3 regions of the Pseudarthrobacter sp. NPDC058119 genome follow, and region 3 is predicted to be linked to each of the others. Evidence: predicted binding sites of a transcription regulator. Region 3 holds the regulator's gene; each other region holds the start of a gene.
What was found. The regulator Rex, encoded in region 3, represses fermentation and respiration genes when NADH is low (regulators of the CRP and FNR family bind a similar motif). The targets are predictions, from matches to a motif close to CTTGTGAANNNNTTCACAAG.
Positions count from the first base shown of each region.

Region 1: a site for Rex is predicted at 5,235-5,254, ahead of benA (benzoate 1,2-dioxygenase large subunit). Genes of this name have one in related genera too.
Region 2: a site for Rex is predicted at 4,717-4,736, ahead of ACFVTD_RS12655 (queuosine precursor transporter). Genes of this name have one in related genera too.

Region 1 covers NZ_JBHVTN010000003.1:390,153-397,613, forward strand. Annotated here, with positions in the region: gene ACFVTD_RS09690 (AAA family ATPase) at 1-602, opposite strand, end outside; gene ACFVTD_RS09695 (1,6-dihydroxycyclohexa-2,4-diene-1-carboxylate dehydrogenase) at 661-1,488, opposite strand; gene benC (benzoate 1,2-dioxygenase electron transfer component BenC) at 1,488-3,059, opposite strand; gene benB (benzoate 1,2-dioxygenase small subunit) at 3,183-3,719, opposite strand; gene benA (benzoate 1,2-dioxygenase large subunit) at 3,755-5,140, opposite strand; gene catA (catechol 1,2-dioxygenase) at 5,467-6,348, shown strand; gene ACFVTD_RS09720 (benzoate/H(+) symporter BenE family transporter) at 6,441-7,461, shown strand, end outside.
Region 2 covers NZ_JBHVTN010000005.1:182,972-190,432, reverse strand. Annotated here, with positions in the region: gene ACFVTD_RS12675 (SRPBCC domain-containing protein) at 1-431, shown strand, start outside; gene tgt (tRNA guanosine(34) transglycosylase Tgt) at 501-1,787, shown strand; gene ACFVTD_RS12665 (dienelactone hydrolase family protein) at 1,824-2,573, shown strand; gene ACFVTD_RS12660 (hypothetical protein) at 2,730-3,668, shown strand; gene ACFVTD_RS12655 (queuosine precursor transporter) at 3,791-4,552, opposite strand; gene ACFVTD_RS12650 (TetR/AcrR family transcriptional regulator) at 4,751-5,407, shown strand; gene ACFVTD_RS12645 (TIGR01777 family oxidoreductase) at 5,430-6,341, shown strand; gene ACFVTD_RS12640 (hypothetical protein) at 6,338-6,742, shown strand; gene ACFVTD_RS12635 (hydroxymethylpyrimidine/phosphomethylpyrimidine kinase) at 6,814-7,461, shown strand, end outside.
Region 3 covers NZ_JBHVTN010000001.1:935,827-943,287, forward strand. Annotated here, with positions in the region: gene ACFVTD_RS04460 (cytochrome c biogenesis CcdA family protein) at 1-270, opposite strand, end outside; gene ACFVTD_RS04465 (TlpA family protein disulfide reductase) at 286-897, opposite strand; gene ACFVTD_RS04470 (histidine phosphatase family protein) at 900-1,580, opposite strand; gene ACFVTD_RS04475 (YceI family protein) at 1,796-2,344, shown strand; gene ACFVTD_RS04480 (hypothetical protein) at 2,571-3,353, shown strand; gene ACFVTD_RS04485 (redox-sensing transcriptional repressor Rex) at 3,423-4,127, opposite strand; gene ACFVTD_RS04490 (glutaredoxin family protein) at 4,138-4,392, opposite strand; gene ACFVTD_RS04495 (HAD family hydrolase) at 4,471-5,289, shown strand; gene ACFVTD_RS04500 (30S ribosomal protein bS22) at 5,343-5,441, opposite strand; gene ACFVTD_RS04505 (helix-turn-helix domain-containing protein) at 5,593-5,805, opposite strand; gene ACFVTD_RS04510 (3-deoxy-7-phosphoheptulonate synthase) at 5,971-7,092, opposite strand; gene ACFVTD_RS04515 (acetylxylan esterase) at 7,316-7,461, opposite strand, start outside.

The DNA of each region.
Region 1 (7,461 bases), on a different contig from region 3:
CGGACCACCTGGTGGCCGGTGAGAAAGTCGAGCACGCCGGCGGGGACACGGGGCGCGTCGACAGGGTTGAGGGTCAGCAGGAACAGGACCCGCTTGTCGTGCAGCCTGCGCATGACGAAGGTGAGGACACGCAGGCTCTCCTCGTCGAGCTTGTGGACGTCGTCGACGGCGACCACCACGATGCCGTGCGTCTGCAGGCCTTCGAGATGGGTGCTGAGGGTGGAGGCGTAGTTGACCACCTGGTCGGGGGTCAGGGAGGCGACCGGCCCCGGCGCCAGGGCCGGGCCGCCGTCGTAATCCTTTGCCGTCCGGAGCGGCAGGGTCCGCATGAGCTGGGAGTAGCCGGCCAGGGCGAACTGCGCCTCCCAGTCGTCCCCCATGGCGGACAGGACGCGGACGCCGCGGGCGGCCGTCCGGCAGTGGTCAAGGAAGAGTTCCAGGAGCGCGGTTTTGCCGGACCCGGACGGTCCGGAGAGGACCACGGTGCCCACCTTGCCCTTGCGGACGGTGCGGAGGATTTCCAGCAGCTGCTCGAACGCCGCGGCCCTGCCCGCCAGCGGGAAGTCCTCCGCCATCCCGCCCTGGGGGGAGCCCGCTGTCATGGCCGCAATCCTACCGGAGCGGCCCGGGCGCCCCCATGGCGTGCATCCATCGGATGCATTAGCCCAGGTCGCCGCCGGCCACCGGGAGGATGCTGCCGGTCAGGTAGGACGCCTCGTCCGAGGCAAGGAACACGATGGGCGCGGCCTGCTCGTCCAGGGTGCCGTAGCGCTTCATGAACGAGGACTCCACCGTCTGGTCAACGATGGTTTGGTACCAGTCCTTCTCGGTGGCGGATTCGGCTTCCGGCCCGCGCTTGACCTTGCGCGGCGGGGCTTCCGTGCCGCCCGGGGCGGTGGCCACCACGCGGATGCCGTGCCCGGCCACCTCCATGGCCAGCGACTGGGTCAGGGCGTTCACGCCGCCTTTTGCCGCGGCGTAGGGCACCCGGTGCATTCCCCGGGTGGCTACGGAGGAGACGTTCACGATCGTGCCGGAGCCCTGCTCCATCATGGCCGGCAGGACCGCCCGGCAGGTCCAGAGCGTGGGAAAGAGGGAGCGGCGGATTTCCTTCTCGATCTTGTCCTCGTCGTACTCCTGGTAGGGCCGGGCCCAGATGGTCCCGCCCACGTTGTTGACCAGGACGTCCACCCGGCCGTGGGCGGCGAGGGCGGCCTTGATGGCCTGGGTGGCGCCGGCGAAGGTTTCCAGGTCCGCGGTGACGGACGTGGCCGAGCCGCCCGAACCCGACGCCTTTGCGGCCTCCCCGATGCCGCGGGCAACATCGTGGACAAGGTCCGCGCGGTCCACCAGGACCACGGCGCCGCCTTCGGCGCCGATGCGTTCGGCCACCTTCTGGCCGATCCCCTGGGCGGCACCGGTGACGACGGCGACCTTGCCGCCGAACCTGCCCGGGGTCACGTATTGCCCGGCGTACGGCGCGGCCATCAGTGGGCGGCCTTGGCGTCGATGGCCCCGACCATGGTCCCCTTGGCGTCCTGGGCGTGGGCCATGATGACTTCGCGCAGCCGGGCTTTGTCGCCGCGTTCAAAGGCGTCGACGACGTCGAGGTGGTCCTGCGTGACGCGCTCGAAGATCGGTGTGCCGGCTTCGAAGGCCGCGGCCATCTGGGCGTGGACGTCCAGGCGGCGGTAGGACTCCAGGAGCATCGGGTTGTCGCAGATCGTGAAGAGGTACTCGTGGAATTCCTCGTTGGTGCGTGCAAACGCGTCGGGATCGGTGATGTTTCCGGCCTGCACCGAACCGGTGGTGGCTTCGGCCAGGCGGCGGAACTGGCGCAGCTGCTCCTGGCTGAGCCGTCCCAGCAGCAGTTCGCTGACTGCAAGCTCCAGGCCCATGCGGGCGTCCAGCTGGGCGAAGCTGTCCTCCTTGCGGAAATCCAGCCTGCCGGTCTCCAGCGAGGACACGGCCTCGCCGCGGGTCATGGTGTCGCCATCGGCCTGGATTTTCTCAACCGGAGCCGGGGCACCCGTTTCGGCGTCGCCTCCGGTGGTTTCCTTCGGCGCGAACCGTTCGAAGTAGAAGTTGGCGGGCTCGATCCCTTCGGTGTCCAGCCACTTGGAGACAGCGTTGACCATGGGCGGCGGGCCGCAGAGGTAGATGTCCACGTCGCCGTCGTTCAGGTGCTTCGGTTCGATGATCTGGGTGACGTAGCCGGTGTGCGGGGCGGAGGTGCCGGGCTCGGAGGCAATGTAGTCCCAGGTGAAGCCTGGCAGTTTCGCCTCGTAGGCGCGGAGCCAGTCCAGGCCCACGATGTCGGCCTCGCGGGTGAGCCCGTAGATCAGGTGGACCGGGGCGGAGGGCGGGTTTTCGGCGAGCTTTTCCAGGAGGGACAGGAGCGGGGCCAGGCCGGTGCCGCCGGCCAGGAGCAGCAGGGGCCGCTTGGGCTCGCGCAGGAAGAACGATCCGTACGGGCCGGTGAAGTTGATGGTGTCACCCACGGCAGCGCGGTCGCGGAGGTACTCGGACATGGCGCCCTGGGGAGTCACCCGGACCATGAAGGATGCATCCTGGACCTCGGGGCCGCTGCTGAAGGAGTAGGAGCGCTCGGCGTCGGTGCCGGGGACCTTGAGGTTGACGTACTGTCCGGGGAGGAAGGCCAGCGCGTCGCGGTTGTCCACCTCAAGGGTGAAGGAGACCGTGGTGTCCGTGTGCCGGTTGAGCTCCTTGATGGTGGAGGTGAAGGACGCGGCTGCCGTCTTCGCCGATTCGGACGTGGCCGGGATTTGGATGGCGAGGTCCGACTCCGGCACGGCCTGGCAGGTGAGCAGGTAGCCCTTTTCGAGTTCCTCCTCCGTCATGGCGTCGTCGATGAAGTCGCCCGGGTCGAAGGAACCGGAATCGCAGAAGGCCTTGCAGGTGCCGCAGGCGCCGTCCCGGCAGTCGGATGGAATGTTGATGCGTGCCTTATAGGCGGCATCCATGACGGTCTCATAGTCGCCGACCTTGATGACTTTGGTGACGCCGTCCTCGAAGCTGAGGGCTACTTTGTGGCCCATGGGGTCCTCCTGACTGTCCGGGCGCGCCATCGCGGTCCGGTAAAAGTTGTGGCGTGCCCGGCGGGCACTGGGTGGAAAATGCCGTGCGGCGCCCGCAGGTCCCGGGCGCCGGCTGCGGGCGGGTCAGATCATGTAGACGTCCACCACGTGGTGGATGTAGTCGTTCTTCAGGACCACCTTCTTCTTCAGGATCACCGGCTGCGGACCGGAAAGGTCCAGGGTGTAGTAGCTGGTGCCGAAGTAGGTGTCCGTCGTGTTGTAGCGGAAGTAGAGGGTGAACCAGTTGAAGCGCACGTCCACCGTGCCGCCGTCGTTCGCCAGCACCTCGACGTCCGTGATGTTGTGGCCCGTGCGGGGCTCCGGGAGGGAAGTGGCCGATGACCTGTCGGTCTTGATCCGGAACACCCGGTCCTCGATGCCGCCCCGGTTGTCGTAGTAGATCAGGGAGATCTCGTTCTGGGGGTCCTGCGTCAGCTGGTCGTCCACGTCCCAGGCCGGCATCCAGAATTCGGAGTCCGGGTGGTAGCACTCCAGCCATTCATCGAACTGGCGGTCATCCAGCAGGCGGGCTTCCCGGTAGAGGAACGCCCGGACGGTTTCGAGGGTTGCGATCTCCTCCGCGGTCTTCAGGACCGGGGCGGTGTGGGTCAGGTTGGTCATGGGTTCTGCGCTCTCTGTGGTTCCGGCGGGCTCTCTCAGGCGGTGACGGGAACGGATTCCAGGGCGGAACGCTCCTCTTCCTCCGCCAGGGCCCGGTCCATGACTTCCTTCCAGTACCCGTGCTGGATGGGGTAGAGCCCTTCGTCTTCGGTGCGCATGCCGGAGGCGATCACCCGGGTCATGCCCAGGGCCTGTGCCTGCTCATCCGGGCCGCTGATCTCGTGGGTGGAGCCGCGGGTCATGTCGTTCCACGGGGCGCTGGTGGCCCAGTAGGTTTTGTTGCAGGAACGGAACTCCTCCAGGTCGTCCGGCGTGGCCATGCCCGTGGCGTTGAAGAAGTCCTCGTACTGGCGGATGCGCTTGGAACGGTTTTCCTGGGACTCCCCCTTGGGGGCGATGCAGTAGATAGTCACCTCGGTCTGGTCCGCGGAGATCGGGCGGAAGTGGCGGATCTGCGAGGAGAACTGGTCCATGATGTAGACGTTCGGGTACAGGCACAGGTTGCGGGAGATGTTGATCATGAAGTTCGCCATCTCCTCGCCGTACTTGGCCACGAGCTCGTCGCGGCGGTCCCACAACGGGCGGTCCTGGGGGTTGGTCCACTCCTGCCACAGCAGCAGGTGCCCGTGGTCGTAGGAGTAGAAGCCGCCCTTGACCTTGCCCCACTTGCCGGCGTCCATGGCCTTGGTCTTGTTGGCCGAATCCCCGGCGCTGCGGCGGGCCGTGGTGGCCGCGTAGTTCCAGTGCACGGCGGTGACGTGGTAGCCGTCGGCGCCGTTCTCGGCCTGGACCTTCCAGTTGCCGTCGTAGGTGTAGGTGGAGGATCCGCGCAGCACTTCCAGGCCCTCGGGTGACTGGTCCACGATCGAGTCGATGACCTTGGTGGCATCACCCAGGTGCTCCTCGAGCGGAAGCACGTCGGCCTTCAGCGAGCCGAACAGGAAGCCGCGGTAGGACTCGAAGCGGGCCACCTTGGTGAGGTCGTGCGAGCCTTCCTTGTTGAAGGTCTCGGGGTAGCCGGCGTTCCGGGAGTCCTTGACCTTCAGCAGCTCACCGGAGTTCTTGAAGGTCCAGCCGTGGAACGGGCAGGTGAAGGTGGTGCGGTTGTCCGTCTTGCGGCGGCACAGCATGGCGCCGCGGTGCGAACAGGCGTTGACCAGGCAGTTCAGGTTTTCATCCTTGTCCCGGGTGATCATCACCGGGGTGCGGCCGATGTACGTGGTGAAGTAGTCACCCACGTTGGGGATCTGCGACTCGTGGGCGAGGTATACCCAGTTGCCTTCGAAGATGTGCTTCATCTCGAGTTCGAAGATCTCCTGGTCGGTGAAGATCTCGCGCTTGGCCCGGATGACGCCGTTCGCACGGTCGTCGATCACGGCGTCGGCAAGGACCTCGCGGGCATGGATCAGGTTCTCGGTCATGGCGTGCTCCTTCATTGGAGATTGCTGGACGGATGGTCGGAGGTCCACTCGGGAAGAGGCTTCGGCGGCGGACGTTGTCCAGCAATTCTTGCCGCTCGTGATTGGCCTCACATCAGGCAAATGCCTAGGTTCCACCAAGGGTGTCTTTATGTAGCGATAATGACTCAAAAGACGCCTAGTTGATATTTGTAGCGTCCTTATCTGCGGGCCTACGCTTGAGACCGACATCACGCGGTGCGGCGCAGGGCATAACGACTGGCCCGGCAGCCCGCGTCGGGTGCAGGAGCCCTTCCTGTCCCCATTCAATGAGGAAGGTGGACATCGTCATGACCCAAACCCCAACGGACAGCCGCACGGAAAACGAAGGCACCGCCGTCGAAGCAGGCACCAAGGCAACCGAGCGGTTCGCCGCGTCGGGCAAGCTCGCCAAGGTGGAGGTATCCAAGGAACGGGTGAGCCTGCTGGCCGGCGCGCTGATCAAGGCCGCCAACGACATCGTCGAGGAACACCAGGTCACCTATGAGGAATACAACGCGCTTAAAGCGTGGCTGATCAAGGTCGGGACGGACGGTGAATGGCCGCTGTTCCTCGACGTCTGGCTTGAGCACACCGTTGAGGACGTCAACTCCCAGGACCGTCCCGGCACCGTGGGCACCATTGAGGGCCCCTACTACGTTCCCAACTCCCCGGAACTCCAGACGCCCGCCACGGTTGAAATGCGCGACGGCGAGGAGGGCACCCCGCTGCGCTTCAGCGGCCAGTTCACCGACACCGACGGCAACCCCATCCAGGGCGCCCAGGTGGAGATCTGGCACGCGGACGCCGCCGGCTTCTACTCCCAGTACGCTCCGGGCCTGCCCGAGTGGCTCTTCCGCGCCACCGTCAAGGCTTCCGACGATGGCCGGTTCGAGATCAACACGATGCGTCCGGCGCCCTACCAGATCCCCACGGACGGGGCCTGCGGGCAGCTGATCAGTGCGGCGGGCTGGCACGCCTGGCGTCCGGCGCACATCCACATCAAGGTGTCCGCACCGGGCTACGAGCCGGTCACCCAGCAGCTCTACTTCCCCGGCGATCCGCACAACACCGACGACATCGCCTCGGCAGTGAAGCCCGAACTGATGCTGGACCCCCGCCCCCGTACCGACGGAAAGGGCGAGGAAGTAGTTTATGACTACGTCCTGGCAAAGCAGGGCCAGAAGAAGTAGCACGCAAACTGGGAGATACCCCCGCACGGAGGCGCTCCGGAGCTGATGCTTCGGAGCGCTTCCGGTTTTTCCGCCCCCAGCCAGGAGCCCCGATGAGCCACCCCCGCCACCATCCGACCGCCAGCTCCGTCTGGCCAGACCAGCCTGCGCCGGAACCCCTGCTGGAACGTCCGGGGGTCCGGCCCGCAGGCCCCCGCCGGATTCTTCACGACCTGGGCCTGTCCTATGCCTCGAACGGCGCTATCGGGCTCATTTTCGCGGCGTCAGGACCTATAGCCGTCACCCTTGCCGTTGGGACGGCGGGCGGCCTGACCCAGGGCCAGCTCTCGTCCTGGGTTTCTGGCATTCTGTTTTCGGGCGGCGCGGCCACGCTGCTGATGTCGCTCATTTACCGGCAGCCCCTGGGCTTCGCCTGGTCCATCCCCGGCACAGTGCTCCTGGGACCGTCCCTGCAGCACCTTTCCTTTCCCGAAGTCGTCGGGGCCTTCTTCACCTCCGGCGTGCTGATCCTCGCCCTCGGCGCCACCGGCGTGGTGCGCAAAGCCATGGCGCTGGTACCCATGCCGCTCGTGATGGCCATGGTGGCCGCGGTGTTCCTGAAGTTCGGCACGGACATTGTTGCCTCCACCCAGGACAATCCGGCCGTGGCTGCTCCGATGGTGGCTGCGTTCCTGGTCCTCACCGCGGTTCCCACGCTTGGCAGGTTCCTGCCGCCGGTCCTGGGCACCCTGGTGGCAGGCGGCATCGCCGTGGCCGTGAGCGGCCAGTTCCACCTGGCGCCCGGCGGCCCGCTCCTGGCCACCCCGGTTTTCACCGCCCCCGAATTCACGTGGGCCGCGCAGCTGGAGCTTGTAGTTCCGCTGGCCGTCACCGTGCTGTTCGTCCAAAACGGCCAGGGTATCGCCGTCCTCCGCGCTGCCGGCCACCGGCCGCCCGTGAATGCCTTCGCCATGGCCTCCGGCGCATTCTCGGTACTGAACGCCGGGTTTGGCGCCGTATCAGCATGCGTCACAGGCCCCACCAACGCCCTGTTGACCTCATCCGGGAAGAGGGAGCGCCAATACACGGCGGCCGTGGCATACGGCCTGCTGGCCCTGGTGTTCGCGGCATTTG
Region 2 (7,461 bases), on a different contig from region 3:
AGGGCTGGCTGACGTTCCTGCAGCAGCTCCGGTTCGCCCTGGAACACCACCCGCACGGCAAGCGGCACACCTTGTTCCTGCACCTGAGCGAAGGCAACGGATCCGCGATCGATAAGCTGGGGCTCTCCGACCTCCCTGCACCGGGTGAGCCGTACCAGCTGACGCTCGGCACCGGCGAGGAGATCAGCGGCAAGGTCTGGTACCGGACCAGCCACCAGGTGGGGCTCACGGTGCACAGCTACGCGGAGCACGGCGAGGGGCTGCTGGTGGTGGCAGACCATCCCGCCATCAAGGACGTCCGTGAGGAGGGTGATGGCTCGTTTGTCATCGCCTCCACCTACGACCTCGGCGCCGGCGCCTTCGACGCCATCCGACAATCATGGGATTCCTGGCGGACCTCCAACTACCCAGCCTCGGAACCGGCCAGCTGAGCATCCCGGCGCCAAGCCTGCGGGGCCGGCGTTTACGGGCCGCGGGCGGATTGCTGGCACACTGGTACGGTGCCAGCCAACCCCGCCTTCGTCCTGCCGGAAACCCGGTCACAGTTCTCCTTCACGGTCGGCACCCGCTTGGCGGAGTCCTGCCCGCCATCGGCTGCTCAGGTAGCTGAAAACGGCGGAGAATTCCTGGGCCGCACCGGGACCATCACCACCCCGCACGGTGAGATCCAGACGCCGGCGTTCATCGCCGTCGGGACCAAGGCCACGGTGAAGGCCGTACTGCCGGAATCCATGGCGGACCTGGGCGCGCAGGCGCTGCTGGCCAACGCCTACCACCTGTACCTGCAGCCGGGCCCGGACATCCTGGACGAGGCCGGCGGGCTGGGTGCCTTCATGAACTGGCCCGGCCCCACCTTCACTGATTCCGGCGGATTCCAGGTGATGAGCCTCGGTTCGGGGTTCAAGAAAGTCATCGACATGAAGTCCGTGGATACCTCCGGGCCCGATGATGCCGTGGCCCCCGGCAAAGAACGCCTGGCGCACATCGACGACGACGGCGTCTGGTTCAAGTCCCACCTGAACGGCGACCGCCACCGGTTCTCCCCCGAGATCTCCATGCAGGTCCAGCACCAGATCGGCGCCGACATCATGTTCGCGTTCGACGAGCTCACCACCCTGCAGAACTCGCGGCGGTACCAGGAGGAGTCACTGGAGCGCACCCGGCTGTGGGCGGAGCGGTGCATCACGGAGCACTTCCGGCTGACGGAGGACCGCGCCGGGAAGCCGTACCAGGCGCTGTTCGGCGTCATCCAGGGCGCCCAGTACGAGGACCTGCGCCGCAAGGCCTGCCGGGACCTTGGCGCCATGCCGTTCGACGGCTTCGGCATCGGTGGGGCCCTGGAGAAGGAAAACCTGGGCACGATCGTCCGCTGGTGCAACGAGGAGCTCCCGGAGGACAAGCCGCGGCACCTGCTGGGCATCTCCGAACCGGATGACATCTTCACGGCCATCGAAAACGGTGCCGACACCTTCGACTGCGTCTCCCCCACCCGGGTGGCCCGGAACTCCGCCTTCTACACCCCGGAAGGCCGGTTCAACCTCTCCGGCGCCAAGTACAAGCGGGACTTCGGGCCGCTGCAGGAGGGCTGTGACTGCTACGCCTGCACCAACTATTCCCGGGCGTACATCCACCATCTGTTCAAGGCCAAGGAAATGGTCTCCGCCACCCTGATCTCCATCCACAACGAGCGGTTCGTGGTGAAGATGGTGGACGACGCCCGGCTGGCCATCGAGTCCGGCACCTTCTTCGACTTCAAGGCAGAGACCCTGGGCCGGTACTACTCCTGAGCGTCCCTCCCGGGCGCCTCGGGTAGGGTGTCCCCCATGTTCATCGAGATTCCTGCCGCAGACGGCACCGCCGAAGCCATCGTTGCCCGACCCACCACCGGTGAAGGCCCGTTCCCGGGGGTCATCTTCTACATGGACGCGTTCGGCCTGCGCCCGCGCATCCAGGAGATGGCCCAGCGCATTGCCGACTGGGGCTATGTGGTGCTGGCGCCCAACGTTTTCTACCGTGAAGGAACCGTGGCCGAGCTGGCACCGTCGCGAGATATGTCCACCCAGGAGGGCCGGGAAGCTGCCGGCAAGGCTGCGTTCCCACGCGTTGGCCGCCTCACCAGCGACAAGGCCGGCCCGGACATTGACGCGTGGGTCCGCGACCTTCGCGAGCTCGACGGCGTCGCGGACGGTCCCATCGGCACCACCGGCTACTGCATGGGCGCCCGGCTCGCGGTCCGTACCGCCACCGCCCACCCGGACCAGGTGGCAGCGTGCGGCGGCTTCCACGGCGGCGGGCTGGCAACCGAGGATCCGGACAGCCCGCACCTGGGGCTTGGCAATGCGCGGGCACGGTTCGTGTTCGGCCACGCGGACCACGACCGGAGCATGGCCCCCGACGCCGTGGCCCGCCTGGGCGAAGCGCTGCAGGCTGCGGGACTGGAGGCATCCAACGAGATCTACGGGGGCGCGCCGCACGGCTACTCCATGGCGGACACCTCGGCGTTCCACCCGGAAGCCACCGAGCGGCATTTCCAGGAACTACGCGCACTGCTGGACGGGACGCTGAAGGCCTAAGCCCGCCAGCCGCCGTCGAACCCGCCGGAAAGCTGTTGGAACGCCGGAACTTTCCGTCGATCCGGCACCTTTCCGGCGAGCTCGGGACGCGGGACGTTTTCCACATGACGACGGCGGCGCCTTCCGCTGGTGCCGCAGCGGCGGGATCCTGTCGGGATGACACCCCAGCCGCCAGTCCGCCTCCCCTCCCTTCCGAGCACCGGCAACCTGTGGCGGACGGAACAGTTGCACAGGCACGGCCTCAATTCCCGGGCCATCAAGGCCCTGGCCCTCCACCGGAAGCTTGTCCGCCTTCGCCACGGCTGCTACATCCGCGCCGAGCTGTGGGAGAAGCAGTCGGGGCCTGTCCGCAGCAGGCAGTTGATTCACGCCCATGCCCACGGGACGCTGACCACTTCAGCCGGCGGCTATGTGTACAGCCACACCTCCGCGGCCCGGCTGCACCATTTGTATGTTTGGGGTGTTGATGACCTGATCCACCTTTTAGTGCCGGGAAACCCCTCCAGCGAGCGGCTCGGCAAGGACGTACGCGGCCACACCCGGCCGTGGACCGAGACGGAAGTGGTGACCCTCGGCAACCTCCGGGTGACCTCGCTGGAGCGGACGGTAGTGGATTGCGCCATGACGCTGGGCTACCGGCAGGCCCTGGTGCTGATGGACCACGCCCTCCGGCTCGGTGCGGACAAGGCGCTCATGGAAAGCATGGCTGACGGCCTGCAGGGACGCCGCGGGATCCGTACCCTCCGGCTCGCACTCACCCACGCAGACCCACGTTCGGAGTCAGCCGGCGAGACACTCACGCGCGAACTCCTGCTGCGGCTGAAACTTCCCCTGCCGGAGCCACAGGTCGCGGTGGCGACGCGTGCAGGCCGGTATCGGCTGGATTTCGCTTGGAAGGAAAAGAAGGTTGCCCTCGAATTCGACGGGAAAACGAAGTACTTCGACTACAAGCCAACGGCCGAGGTGTTGTTTGAGGAACGGCAGCGGGAGAACGCCCTCACCGAGGACGGCTGGACCTTTGTGCGCGTGAAATGGGCCGATCTCTTCCGCGAACAAGAGTTCAAGGCCCGTGTCCTTGCTGCGCTCCGGCCCTAGCCACCCGGCCAGAGCGCCCAATCGCCGTATTGGTGCCGGACCGCCGGTAATTTCCGTCGATCCGGCAGCTTTCCGGCGGTCCCACGCGATCAGCAGCCGGAACGCCCGACGCCGCGTGGCAGCTACGCGGCGTTGGTCACCGCTTCCGCGGGGCGGGCCGGGGCGCCGTAGCTGGGCTCGCGCCGCTTGACCCAGTTGATGGCCAGCGAGGTCACGGGGACGAAGAGGAACTCCACCAGGGTCTTGTAGACGAAACCCACCAGCACGTAGTTCACGAAGCTGCCGAAGTCGGCGATGCCGATGACGGGCGCGGCGATGCTGCAGAAGATCAGCGTGTCCACGAACTCCCCGGCCCCCGAGGATCCCATAAGCCGCGCCCACAGGGACTTCTCCCCGGTGCGGGCCTTCATCCGGACCAGGATCCAGGAGTTGATGGTCTGCCCGGCCAGGAATGCCAGCAGCGAAGCCAGGACGATCTGCGGCACGGGGCCAAGGGCGCCTTCCAGGGCTGACTGCTTGGCTGCGCCGTACTCGTCGTCGAACCCGGGCAGCGCAATGACCACCCAGTAGCAAAGGGAAGCGAAAACGGACAATGCGAAGGTGGTGAAAATGGCCTTCCGGGCCACCTTGAAGCCGTACACCTCACTGATCACGTCCCCGAGGATGTACGCGAGCGGGAAGAGGAAAAAGCCGCCGTCGGTGACGATGGGGCCGAATGCCACTCCCTTGGACGCGCCGATGTTGGACAGGATCAGCACCACTGCCATGGCCGCCAGCATGATCCCGAAGTAGGGCGAACCGATGTCCGCGAATCTGGCGGCGGAACGTGCGGCAGTTGGCTGGAGGTCTTCGGGCACGGCGCTGCGGCCGGGGGCAGGGGTCATTGAGGGGATCCGTTCGGGAGTGGTTGGCCGGCCTGCCGTCATGGGCGGCCGGTTGTATTAGCACGCGTGCCATTCTCGCACCGCGCTGCGCAAAAGCTCCTCGAGCAGCAGGGCTGACCTGCACAGAACATTTTTTGAACATGTTCAACTGGTGTGGCACACTGCTTTTGAACACGTTCAAAGAATGGAGGTGCTGCCGTGGCGGCGAAGAGCGAACAGACCAGGCAGTTGGTGGCGGACACTGCGCTGCGCATGTTCCGCGACATCGGATTCGAGAAAACCACCATGCGCGCCATCGCCGCCGAGGCAGGCGTCTCCGTGGGCAACGCCTACTACTACTTCGCATCCAAGGATGACCTGGTCCACGAGCTGTACATCCAGGTACAGGCAGAGCACGCGTCGCGGGCCTCGGAGGCGCTGGACGGGGCCGCCGCCCTGGCTGACCGGCTGAAGGCCACGCTGCATGCCGGCCTTGACGTCATGGCCCCGTACCACCGGTTCGGCGCGGACTTCGTGGCTACCGCCATCCGGCCCACGTCACCGGTGAACCCCTTTTCAGCAGGGTCCACGACGGCGAGGGAGGCATCCCTGGACATCTTCAGGCGCACCGTGGAGGGAGCCAAACCTGCCGTGCCGAGGAAGCTGCGGGCCGACCTGCCGGAGCTGCTGTGGCTTTGCTATATGGGGGTCACCCTCTTCTGGGTCTATGACACCTCGGAGGGCCAGCGGCGGACCAGGAAGCTGGTGGACGGCGCGGCCCCACTCCTTGCCCGCGGACTGTCACTGGCCCGCATTCCGGGAGTCAACAAGGTTCTGGACGATGTCCTGGACCTGAGCCGCAGCGTCCGCGATTAGGGAAGAAACATTGGGGGAAAAGATGGGCAGTAGAAAGAGCGTTGTGGTGGCAGGGGCTTCCGGCTTCATCGGCACGTATCTTCGCCGGCGTTTCCAGGAGGACGGGTGGACGGTGCGCACCATAGGACGCAAGGGAGCCGGCAGTTCCGCGGCGGCGTGGGACGACGACGCCGGCATGGTCCGGGTGCTCAACGGCGCCGCACTGGTGGTGAACCTCGCCGGACGGTCCGTCTCCTGCCGCTACAACAGGCGGAACAAGGCCATCATCATGGACTCACGCGTGGGCACCACACGGGCCCTCGGCCGGGCCATCGCACAGTGCCCGCAGCCGCCGTCGACCTGGCTGAATGCCAGCACCGGCACCATCTACCGCGACGCCCGCGACCGCCCCCAGTCCGAAGCCGGGGGCGAGCTTGGCTCCGGGTTCTCCGTGGACGTGGCCAAAGCCTGGGAAGCCGCCGTCGAGGCAGCCACCACGCCGGCCACCCGGAAGATCCCGCTGCGGATCGCCATCGTGCTGGGCCGCGGCGGCGGCGCGCTGGCGCCCTTCGCAAACCTGGCGCGGCTGGGCCTGGGCGGCCACATGGGCGATGGCAGGCAGCGCTTCAGCTGGATCCACGTGGAGGACCTGTACCGCAGCATCCGCTTCCTGCATTCGCGGACCGATATCACCGGACCCGTAAACGTGGCCTCGCCCGATGTGGTCAGCAACCAGGAGATGATGAGCCTGGTGCGGCGGGCCTACGGCGCCCGCTTTGGGCTCCCCACCCCTGCATGGCTGCTGCGGGCCGGGGCCGTGCTGATCCGCACCGAAACCGAGTTGGTACTCAAAAGCAGGTGGGTCCAGCCGCAGAAGCTCCTGGACGCGGGCTTTGTCTACAGCCAGCCGGAGTTGGGGCGGGCACTGCTGCAGATCGCCAAGGGCCAGGGATGAGCCGCCCGCTCCGCGTCACCTTCGGGCCCGGCGCGTTCCTTGCCGGCGCGTTCCTCACAGTCCTGGTCTTCGGGTTCCCCCTGGGTTTCCCCGGCTATCTCTACGGAACGCTCTCCGCGCTGCTTCTGGGCATGCCCCTGGCGCTGGCCGCCGGAGTTTGCATGCGGCCGGTCCGCAATCAACTGCTGCACATCCTGGCCGTCGGCGCGGCAGGGCTGGTTACCGGGATGCTCACGCTCATGTTCATCACCGGGAGCCACTGGCCCGCCATGTGGGGCACAGTCCTGTGGACCGGGTTCTGCGCAGCCCTGGGGCGCGCTGCCGTGTCCGGCCTCGTCACCATCCATGACGCAGCCGGGCAACAACCCGGGGCACCCGCCCCGGCACCGCTGGATCCCTGACCATACGGCGTCCCGGAGCCCTGTCCGGTGACACATGGAAAGCGTCCGACGCCGGGTGGCAGGATGGGTGCATGACTTCCGCTACCCCTGACGCAACGCTGCCCGCCGCAAGTCCCGCCGTCGCCCTCACCATCGCCGGCTCCGAAGCCACCGGTGGCGCCGGCGCGCAGGCCGACCTGAAGACCTTCCAGGAACTCGGCGTCTTCGGCATCGCCAACCTCACCTGCATCGTGTCCTTCGACCCGAAGGACAGTTGGAACCACCGCTTCGTGCCGGTGGACCAGCAGGTGATCGCGGACCAGTTGGAGGCGACGACGGCGGCGTATGGTCCGGCGTCGGGCGCACCGTCGGCTTTGGATACGGTGAAGATCGGCATGCTGGGCAGCCCGGCAACCATCAACACCGTGGCCGGTGCCCTGCAGGAGAACAGCTTCGCCAACGTGGTGCTGGATCCGGTGCTGATCTGCAAGGGCCAGGAGCCGGGCCACGCGCTGGACACGGACCAGGCCCTCAAGGCCCAGATCCTTCCGCTGGCCACCTTCGTCACGCCAAACCACTTCGAGGCGGAGTCGTTGTCCGGCCTGGACATCACGGACGTGGAGTCGCTGAAAGCCGCCGCGGTCCGCATCCACGAGCTCAGCGGCGCAGCAGTCCTGGCCAAGGGCGGGGTCCGCCTGGAAGGCCCGGACGCCGTCGACGTTTTCTACGACGGCGAGACG
Region 3 (7,461 bases):
GATCAGGGTGCCCAGCTGGCCGAACGCACCACCCAGCAGGACGAAGATCACGGAGAAGCCCAGGACGAACAATCCAATGCCCGCCAGCATCCGCCCGCGTTTCTGCTTTTGCAGGTCCACGCCGCTCAGGCCGGTCACGTAGCCCAGGTAGCCGGGAACCAGGGGAAGGACGCAGGGCGAAAGGAAGGACACCAGGCCTGCCAGCAGGGCCACTGGTATGGCGAGCAGGAGGGAGCCGCTGAGGATGGCTTCGGCGAAGGGGCTGTTCACGGTCCCGGGCCGTCCCTATTCCGCCACGGCGGCGGTGATGAGGGCTTTCAGGGTGCCCTTCTCGATTTCGCCGAGGACGCGGGAGGCCACCCGTCCCTGCTTGTCCAGCACCAGGGTAGTAGGGACGGCGCCGGGCGGGACCAGGCCAGACACGGAGAGCAGGACGCCGCCGTCCTTGTCGTCGAAGCTGGGGTAGGTCAGGTTGAAGGTCTTCTCGAATGCTTCGGCCGTGGGCTTCTCGTCCCGGAGGTTAACGCCGAAGAACTGCACGCCCTGGTCCTTGAACTCCTGGTGCAGCTCCTCCAGGAGCGGTGCCTCCACGCGGCATGGTGCGCAGGCGGCGAACCAGAAGTTCAGCACGCTGACCTTGCCCTGGAAATCGGCTGGGGTCACCTTGTCGCCGCTGAAGAGCGCGCCCTGGATCTGCACGGCTTCCTTGCGGTCCGCGGCGGCGAACTCCGTTACGGAGCCGTCACCGGCAACATAGTTCTTGTTGTCGCCTGCCTTGGCCTGCTTGGCCAGTGCATCCTCCTGGGCGCAGCCGGAAAGGCCGAGGGTCAGCGCGGTCAGGGCCAGGCCGCCTGCCGAGAGCAGGCTGCGGCGCGAGGGAAGGTTGTTGTTGCTCACTGCTAGGCTCCAGGGGTGCTGGCGGCACCGGGAAGAAGGGACGCCGCAGGCTCGCTGTACTCCACCCGCACAAGCGAGCCGTCGTCGTCGAAAACCAGGGACGTTAGGGATGTCAGGGTGCACTCGCGCTTGCGCGGATCGTGCCACAGGGGGCGGCCTTCGGCGCTCAGGCGGGCCGCCCAGATGGGCAGCTGGTGGCTCACGAGGATCGCCTCGGGGCCTGCGGCACCAAAATCTCCGGCGGCCAGTTCGATGGCCTGCAGCCGCGCGTCCTGGACTGCAGCCGCCACCCTTGCCGCCTGCTGCTTGTACGGCTCGCCCCACGACGGGCGCAGCGGGTTGACCAGCCGCGGCCAGTGCTTTGGCCGGCGCAGTTCGGCCTTGGTGACCTTCATGCCCTCGAAGTAGTTTTCCGCCTCGATGATGCGCTGGTCGGTATGGATCTGCAGGCGCAGCGCTTCCGACGTCGGCCGTGCGGTTTCCTGCGCACGGTCCAGCGGCGAGGCGGCCAGGTAGGTGATCCGGGCTCCGCGTTCGGCGCGCTGACGGAAGTGGTCGGCCAGGGTTCGGGCCATCTCCTGCCCCAGCTCGGAGAGGTGGAATTCGGGGAGCCGTCCATAGAGAACGCCGTCGGGATTGTGGACCTCGCCGTGGCGGAGCAGATGGACAGTGGCTTGGGGCATGTTTACCAGTTTCTCAAAGATGGCGTGCGATCCGAAATCTCCCGGACGCGCTTTCTACAAAGAGTAGAACTTAAGTTTCTGAAGAAATGTTCCGAAACCGGGAACAAAACATGCAAACGCATGTTTATACTGGATGCAGCAAGATAGTTGAGGCTTCAACCGATGAAGGTTCAACCGCAGGACCACAGCAGGCATACACACCAAGGAGCAACATCATGGCACTTCCCGCAGACGTCACCACCGGCACCTGGACCCTGGACAACTCGCACAGCGAAATCGGCTTCACCGTCCGTCACGCGGGCATCAGCAAGGTCCGCGGCCAGTTCAAGGAAGCGGAGGCCACCCTGGACCTCGCCGACAACGTGGCCGACTCTAAGGTCAACGCCACCATCAAGACCGCCAGCTTCGACTCCGGCGACGTCAACCGCGACGGCCACGTCCGCGGCGAAGACTTCTTCGACGTCGAGAACTTCCCGGAGATCTCCTTCGTTTCCAACGCGATCGTCCCCAAGGGCGACGCCTACGAGCTCCAGGGCGACCTCACCATCAAGGGCGTCACCCGTCCCGTGGCCCTCGAGACCGAGCTCCACGGCGTGGCCGTCGATCCGTTCGGCAACACCCGCGCCGGCCTCACCGCCGAGACCACCATCAGCCGCAAGGACTTCGGCCTCACCTGGAACGCCGTTCTCGAAGCCGGCGGCGTGCTGGTCAGCGACAAGGTTGCCATCAACCTGGAACTGGCCTTCATCGCCCCCGCAGCATAATTTTTTCCCACCCGGCGCACCCCGGCACCAGGCCTTCCCGGCCCGGCGCCGGGGTGCGGTTGTTTAACCACCCCCGGGCATGGGCTCAAATGCGGACGTGAATCCCGCCCGAATCACCGATATCACCGCCCGCCGGGGGTACGGTGGAGCTAAGCCATGCTGGGGGGAAGGCTGAGGACCGAATCCCGGCAGCCTACCTGGATCCCGACCTGCAGAAGGAACGCCCATGAGTACTCCTCCCGTCCCGCCTCCCGCGCCCCAAGACCCGTATTCCGGCAATGACCAGTCCGGCAGCCAGCAGCCCGGCCCCGAGCAGCCGCGCTACGGCCAGAACGCACCCCAGTATGGCCAGAATGCACCGCAGTACGGGCAGAACCAGCCCCAGTACGGCTCGCAGCCGCCGGCAGCACCGCAGTACGGCCAGGGTGCACCGCAGTACGGTTCCCAATATGGCCAGAAGGCACCCCAGTACGGGCAGTCGCCCTATGGCCAGTCCCCGTACGGCCAGTACCCCTCGGAGCAGCCGCAGCCGGCGGGAAGCAACGGCGTCCCGCAGCTGGTGAACATCTCGTTCTGGCTCCTGATTGCGGCTGCCGTGATCTTCGTCATCTCCCTGCTCACCGGGCTCACCCAGCTCGATGATCCACAGTTCCGGCAGGCTTTTGAGCAGCAGGTGAAATCCAGCGGTGCGGCCGTGACGTATGACGACATCAAGAGCGTCATCGCCGGCACGCTGGTGGTCTTCGCCATCATCGGCGTCGCGCTCTACCTGCTGGTGGCGTTCTTTGTCCGCAAGGGCAAGAACTGGGCACGCATCCTCGGGACCGTGTTCGCAGCACTGTCCGTGTTGGGCCTGTTCGGGGTCCCCACCTTCGGAACGCTTGGGACTGTCCTGGGCATCGCCGCCATTGTCCTGCTCTACCTCCCGGCTGCTGCCCCGTATTTCCGGAAGCAGCAGCCGTTTGCCAACCCTTATTCCGGCGGCTTCGGCAACCCTTACGGGCGGTAACGCCAACGGCAGAACGCAGCGGCGGCCCGGGATGTCCAGCATCCCGGGCCACCGCTTTTAATCCTGCCCCTAGGCCGTCTGCCCCGGCGCCTGCGCCCGCTGGGCGTGATAGGCCAGGATCTGGAGCTCCGTGGCCATGTCCACTTTGCGGAGGTTGACTCCTTCAGGGACCTGCAGCATGACAGGTGCAAAGCTGAGCACGCTGTGCACGCCTGCCGCCACCACACGGTCGCAGATTCCCTGGGCCACCGCCGCGGGAAGTGCCAGCACCACCATGTTTGCCCCGGTGCGGTGGAGGACGGTCTCGAGGTCTGCCACGTCGCTGACCCGCAGCCATCCCACTTCGTTGCCCACCACCATCTGGTCGGCGTCGAAAATGGCCACCACGTCGAAGCCCCGGGATTCGAAGCCGCCGTAGCGGGCCAGTGCCTTGCCCAGGTTTCCGGCTCCAACGATGGCCACTTTCCAGTCATGCGTCAGGCCCAGGGCCGCAGCGATGTGGCGGCTCAGGTACTGCACCTCGTAGCCCACTCCCCTGGTTCCGTAGGAGCCCACGTGGGAGAGGTCCTTGCGCAGCGTGGAGGAACTGACGCCGGAGGCTTCCGCCAGCGATTCGGAGGAGACACGCTCAACGCCCTCGGCCAGCAGCGTGTTCAGGGCGCGGAGGTAGAGCGTCAACCGGGCCACGGCAGCGGGCGGAATTTGTTTGGCCGGTGCGCCCGCGGTATCCGGTACGTCCGGCACAGGCTGGGGGGTCGAATCCAAGGACGTCACTCGCATCCCCCTACTTGGCCATGGCGCGCTGCAGGACGCGTTCCAGCCGGGCTTCGTCGATTTTCCAGAAATCGCGCTGCACCCCGTCCACCAGGACCACGGGGACCTCTTCTGCGTAGCGCTCCCGCAGCTCAGGCTGGTTGTCCACCAACTCTTCGCTCCATTCAAGGCCCAGCGAGGCAGTGACCCGGCCGACGGCGTCGCGGGCCTCTTCGCAGAGGTGGCAGTCAGCTTTGGTGACCAGGACGACGCGGGGGGTAGCCATGGCTTAACGGTATCGCCGTTCGCGCCGTGCAGGTGACGCCGACGGCGCCGGCCGGGTGGATTGACTAGACTCAAGTCCATGCCCGAGGAGAAATACGTCGCCGTCGTTACACGGCCGGTTGCTGCCCCGCAGCCCGGTGAGGCGGCGTTTTTCGACGTGGACAACACCTTGATGCGCGGTGCCAGCCTCTTCCACGTGGCCCGCAAGATGCACCAGCGGGGGGCGTTCACGCTGACCCAGGCCGCCGGGTTCGCGTGGAAGCAGTTCAAGTTCGTGGCGCGCGGGGAAAACATCGACGACGTCCATGCGGTCCGCGATTCGGCCCTGACCCTCGCCGCCGGCATCACCGTGGACGACATCAAGGCACTGGGTGAAGAGGTCTACGACGAGATGATCGCCTCGCGGATCTGGCCGGGCGCCAAGGCCCTGGCCGAACAGCACCTCCGGGTGGGCCGCCGCGTCTGGCTGGTAACGGCCACGCCCATCGAAGTGGCCACGGTGATCTCCACCCGGCTGGGGCTGACGGGGGCTTTGGGCACGGTGGGGGAAGTGCACGACGGCATGTACACCGGACGCCTGGTGGGAGACATCCTCCACGGTTCGGCCAAGGCAGTAGCGGTGCAGGCCATCGCGGACCAGGAGGACCTGGACCTCAAGCGCTGCTGGGCGTACAGCGACTCCTACAACGACGTTCCGCTGCTCTCGCTGGTGGGCCACCCAGTAGCCATCAACCCGGACGCCAAGCTCCGCCGGCACGCCCGCGACCGGAACTGGCCGGTCTATGATTTCCGCGCCGGCCGCCGCGCCGCCACCGTTGGGCTCAAGGCGGCGACCTTCGGCGGCGCCGTCTACGGCCTCTGGAAGGGCTTCGCCCGCATCCGCGGCCCCCGGGCATAAAAATGCCCGCCGCCTTGGAAGGCGACGGGCATTTCACGCTGTTCGAAGTATTGCTACTTCTTGTTGCGGCGCTGGTGACGGGTCTTGCGAAGCAGCTTGCGGTGCTTCTTCTTGGCCATACGCTTGCGACGCTTCTTGATAACTGAACCCACGAAAGTTCCTTACAAACTAGATGCAGTACCTGCCTGATGGGGAATGTCCGTGGACAAAGCTACGAACTGAACAACTGACAGATTCTTACAATGACGTAAAACGTTCCTTAACAGGGTACCGCTTATCGGGAGCGGCTCAGGACAGGCCGCCTCAGGCGGTCTCGGTGTGGCCGTCCACAACAGCGCCCTTAAGGTACTGTTCGACGGCGTTTTCGGGGACCCGATAGGAGCGGCCGAAGCGCACCGCGGGCATTTCGCCGGAGTGGACCAGGCGGTAGACGGTCATTTTGGAGACGCGCATGACCTCGGCCACTTCAGCCACGGTCAGGAACTTCGCGTTGGAGAAGTTCTGTTCTGCCGACATTTCCCTATTTTCCTTTGCTGACGGATGGACAACAGTGACCCCAGGTACGTGCCAATGCGGTGTTCCGATGCTGAGCCATCCACCAACCACCTAAATAGATACTCTAGATGTTCATGTGGCAGATGTGAAAGTAGTGGCCTCCCCTATTTCGCCCCTATTTCGCCCCTAATTCTGCTGCCGGCGCTTCCGTGCCGACGCCGCAAGCTGCTCCAGGACCGAAGCTGAGACATCCCAGTCCATGCAGGCGTCCGTGACGCTCTGGCCGTAGACCAGCGGGGAGCGCCCCGCCGCGTGCTCTGCGACGTCGAGGTTCTGGGCTCCGCCCACCAGGAAGCTTTCCAGCATGACGCCGGCAACGGCCCGGGCTGCTGCTCCCCCGTCCTCGAGCTGGGCACCAATCTCCAGCGCGACTTCCGCCTGGCGGTGGTGGCTCTTGCCGCTGTTGGCGTGGCTGGCGTCAACGATCAGGCGGGGATTGAGCCCCTTGCCCGCCAGTTCGGTGGAGGCCCGTTCCACGTCGGCCGCGGAGTAGTTGGGCCCCTTCCGGCCGCCGCGGAGGATGACGTGGGTGTCGGGGTTTCCTGCCGTCGCCACCAGCGCTGCCCGGCCCTCGCCGTCGATCCCCAGGAACGCCTGGGCCGCCGCGGCGGCACCGCAGGCATCGATGGCAACCTGCAGGCCGCCGTCGGTCCCGTTCTTGAACCCGATGGGCATGGAAAGCCCGGAGGCCAGCTGCCGGTGGATCTGGCTCTCCGTGGTGCGCGCACCGATGGCACCCCAGGAGACCAGGTCCGCCATGTACTGGGGGCTGATCGGCTCGAGGAACTCGGTGGCGGTGGGCAGGCCCAGCGCGGTGACCTGCTGCAGGAACTGCCGGGCCGTGCGGAGGCCGGTGGCCATGTCGTGGCTGCCGTCCAGCCGGGGATCGTTGATCAGGCCCTTCCAGCCCACCGTGGTGCGCGGCTTCTCGAAGTAGGTCCGCATGACGATCAGCAGGTCTTCCTTGTGCTTCTCGGCCTGGCTGACCAGCCGCCGCGCGTACTCCAGGCCGGCCTTGGGATCGTGGATGGAGCAGGGGCCCACGATGACCAGCAGGCGGTCGTCCACGCCGTCCATGATGGCGCGTACCTCATCGCGTCCGCATTCGACGACGCCAGCGGCCTGGGCGTCCAGGGGCAGTTTGGCGAGGAGTGCCGAGGGGGTGGGCAGCGGGGTGAATTCGCTGACGCGCAGGTTCGAGGTGGACTTGGTGTCGCTGGCCGGGGCTGCTGCTGTTGCGGTGCTCATGTTCGGGGTCCTGTTCCAGATGGGAAGCGGGCCCGGATTTCAGAACCCGCCGGAGAAACGGCGAAGGGCAGAGAATGATCTCTGCCCTGTTGGCTCTGAAGGAAGTTGGATGCGTGTCAGTTAGACGCGGGCTCCTCCAGAGCCAACGAAAAATACGCATACCAACGGTTAGTCATGGAAGTGACCATAAGCCCGGACCGCGCCGGCCGCAAAATCGGATCCGTCATATTGCGGCCTGTGCCTGCCCCAGCAGCTTGCGCAGGAACTGCAGCTGCCGGATCCAGTGGTGTTCCTGGCCGCCTTCGTGGTTGTTGAACCGGTAGACCTCGATCTCCTTGGCCGGACTGCTGCCCGACGCTGCGGCCGATC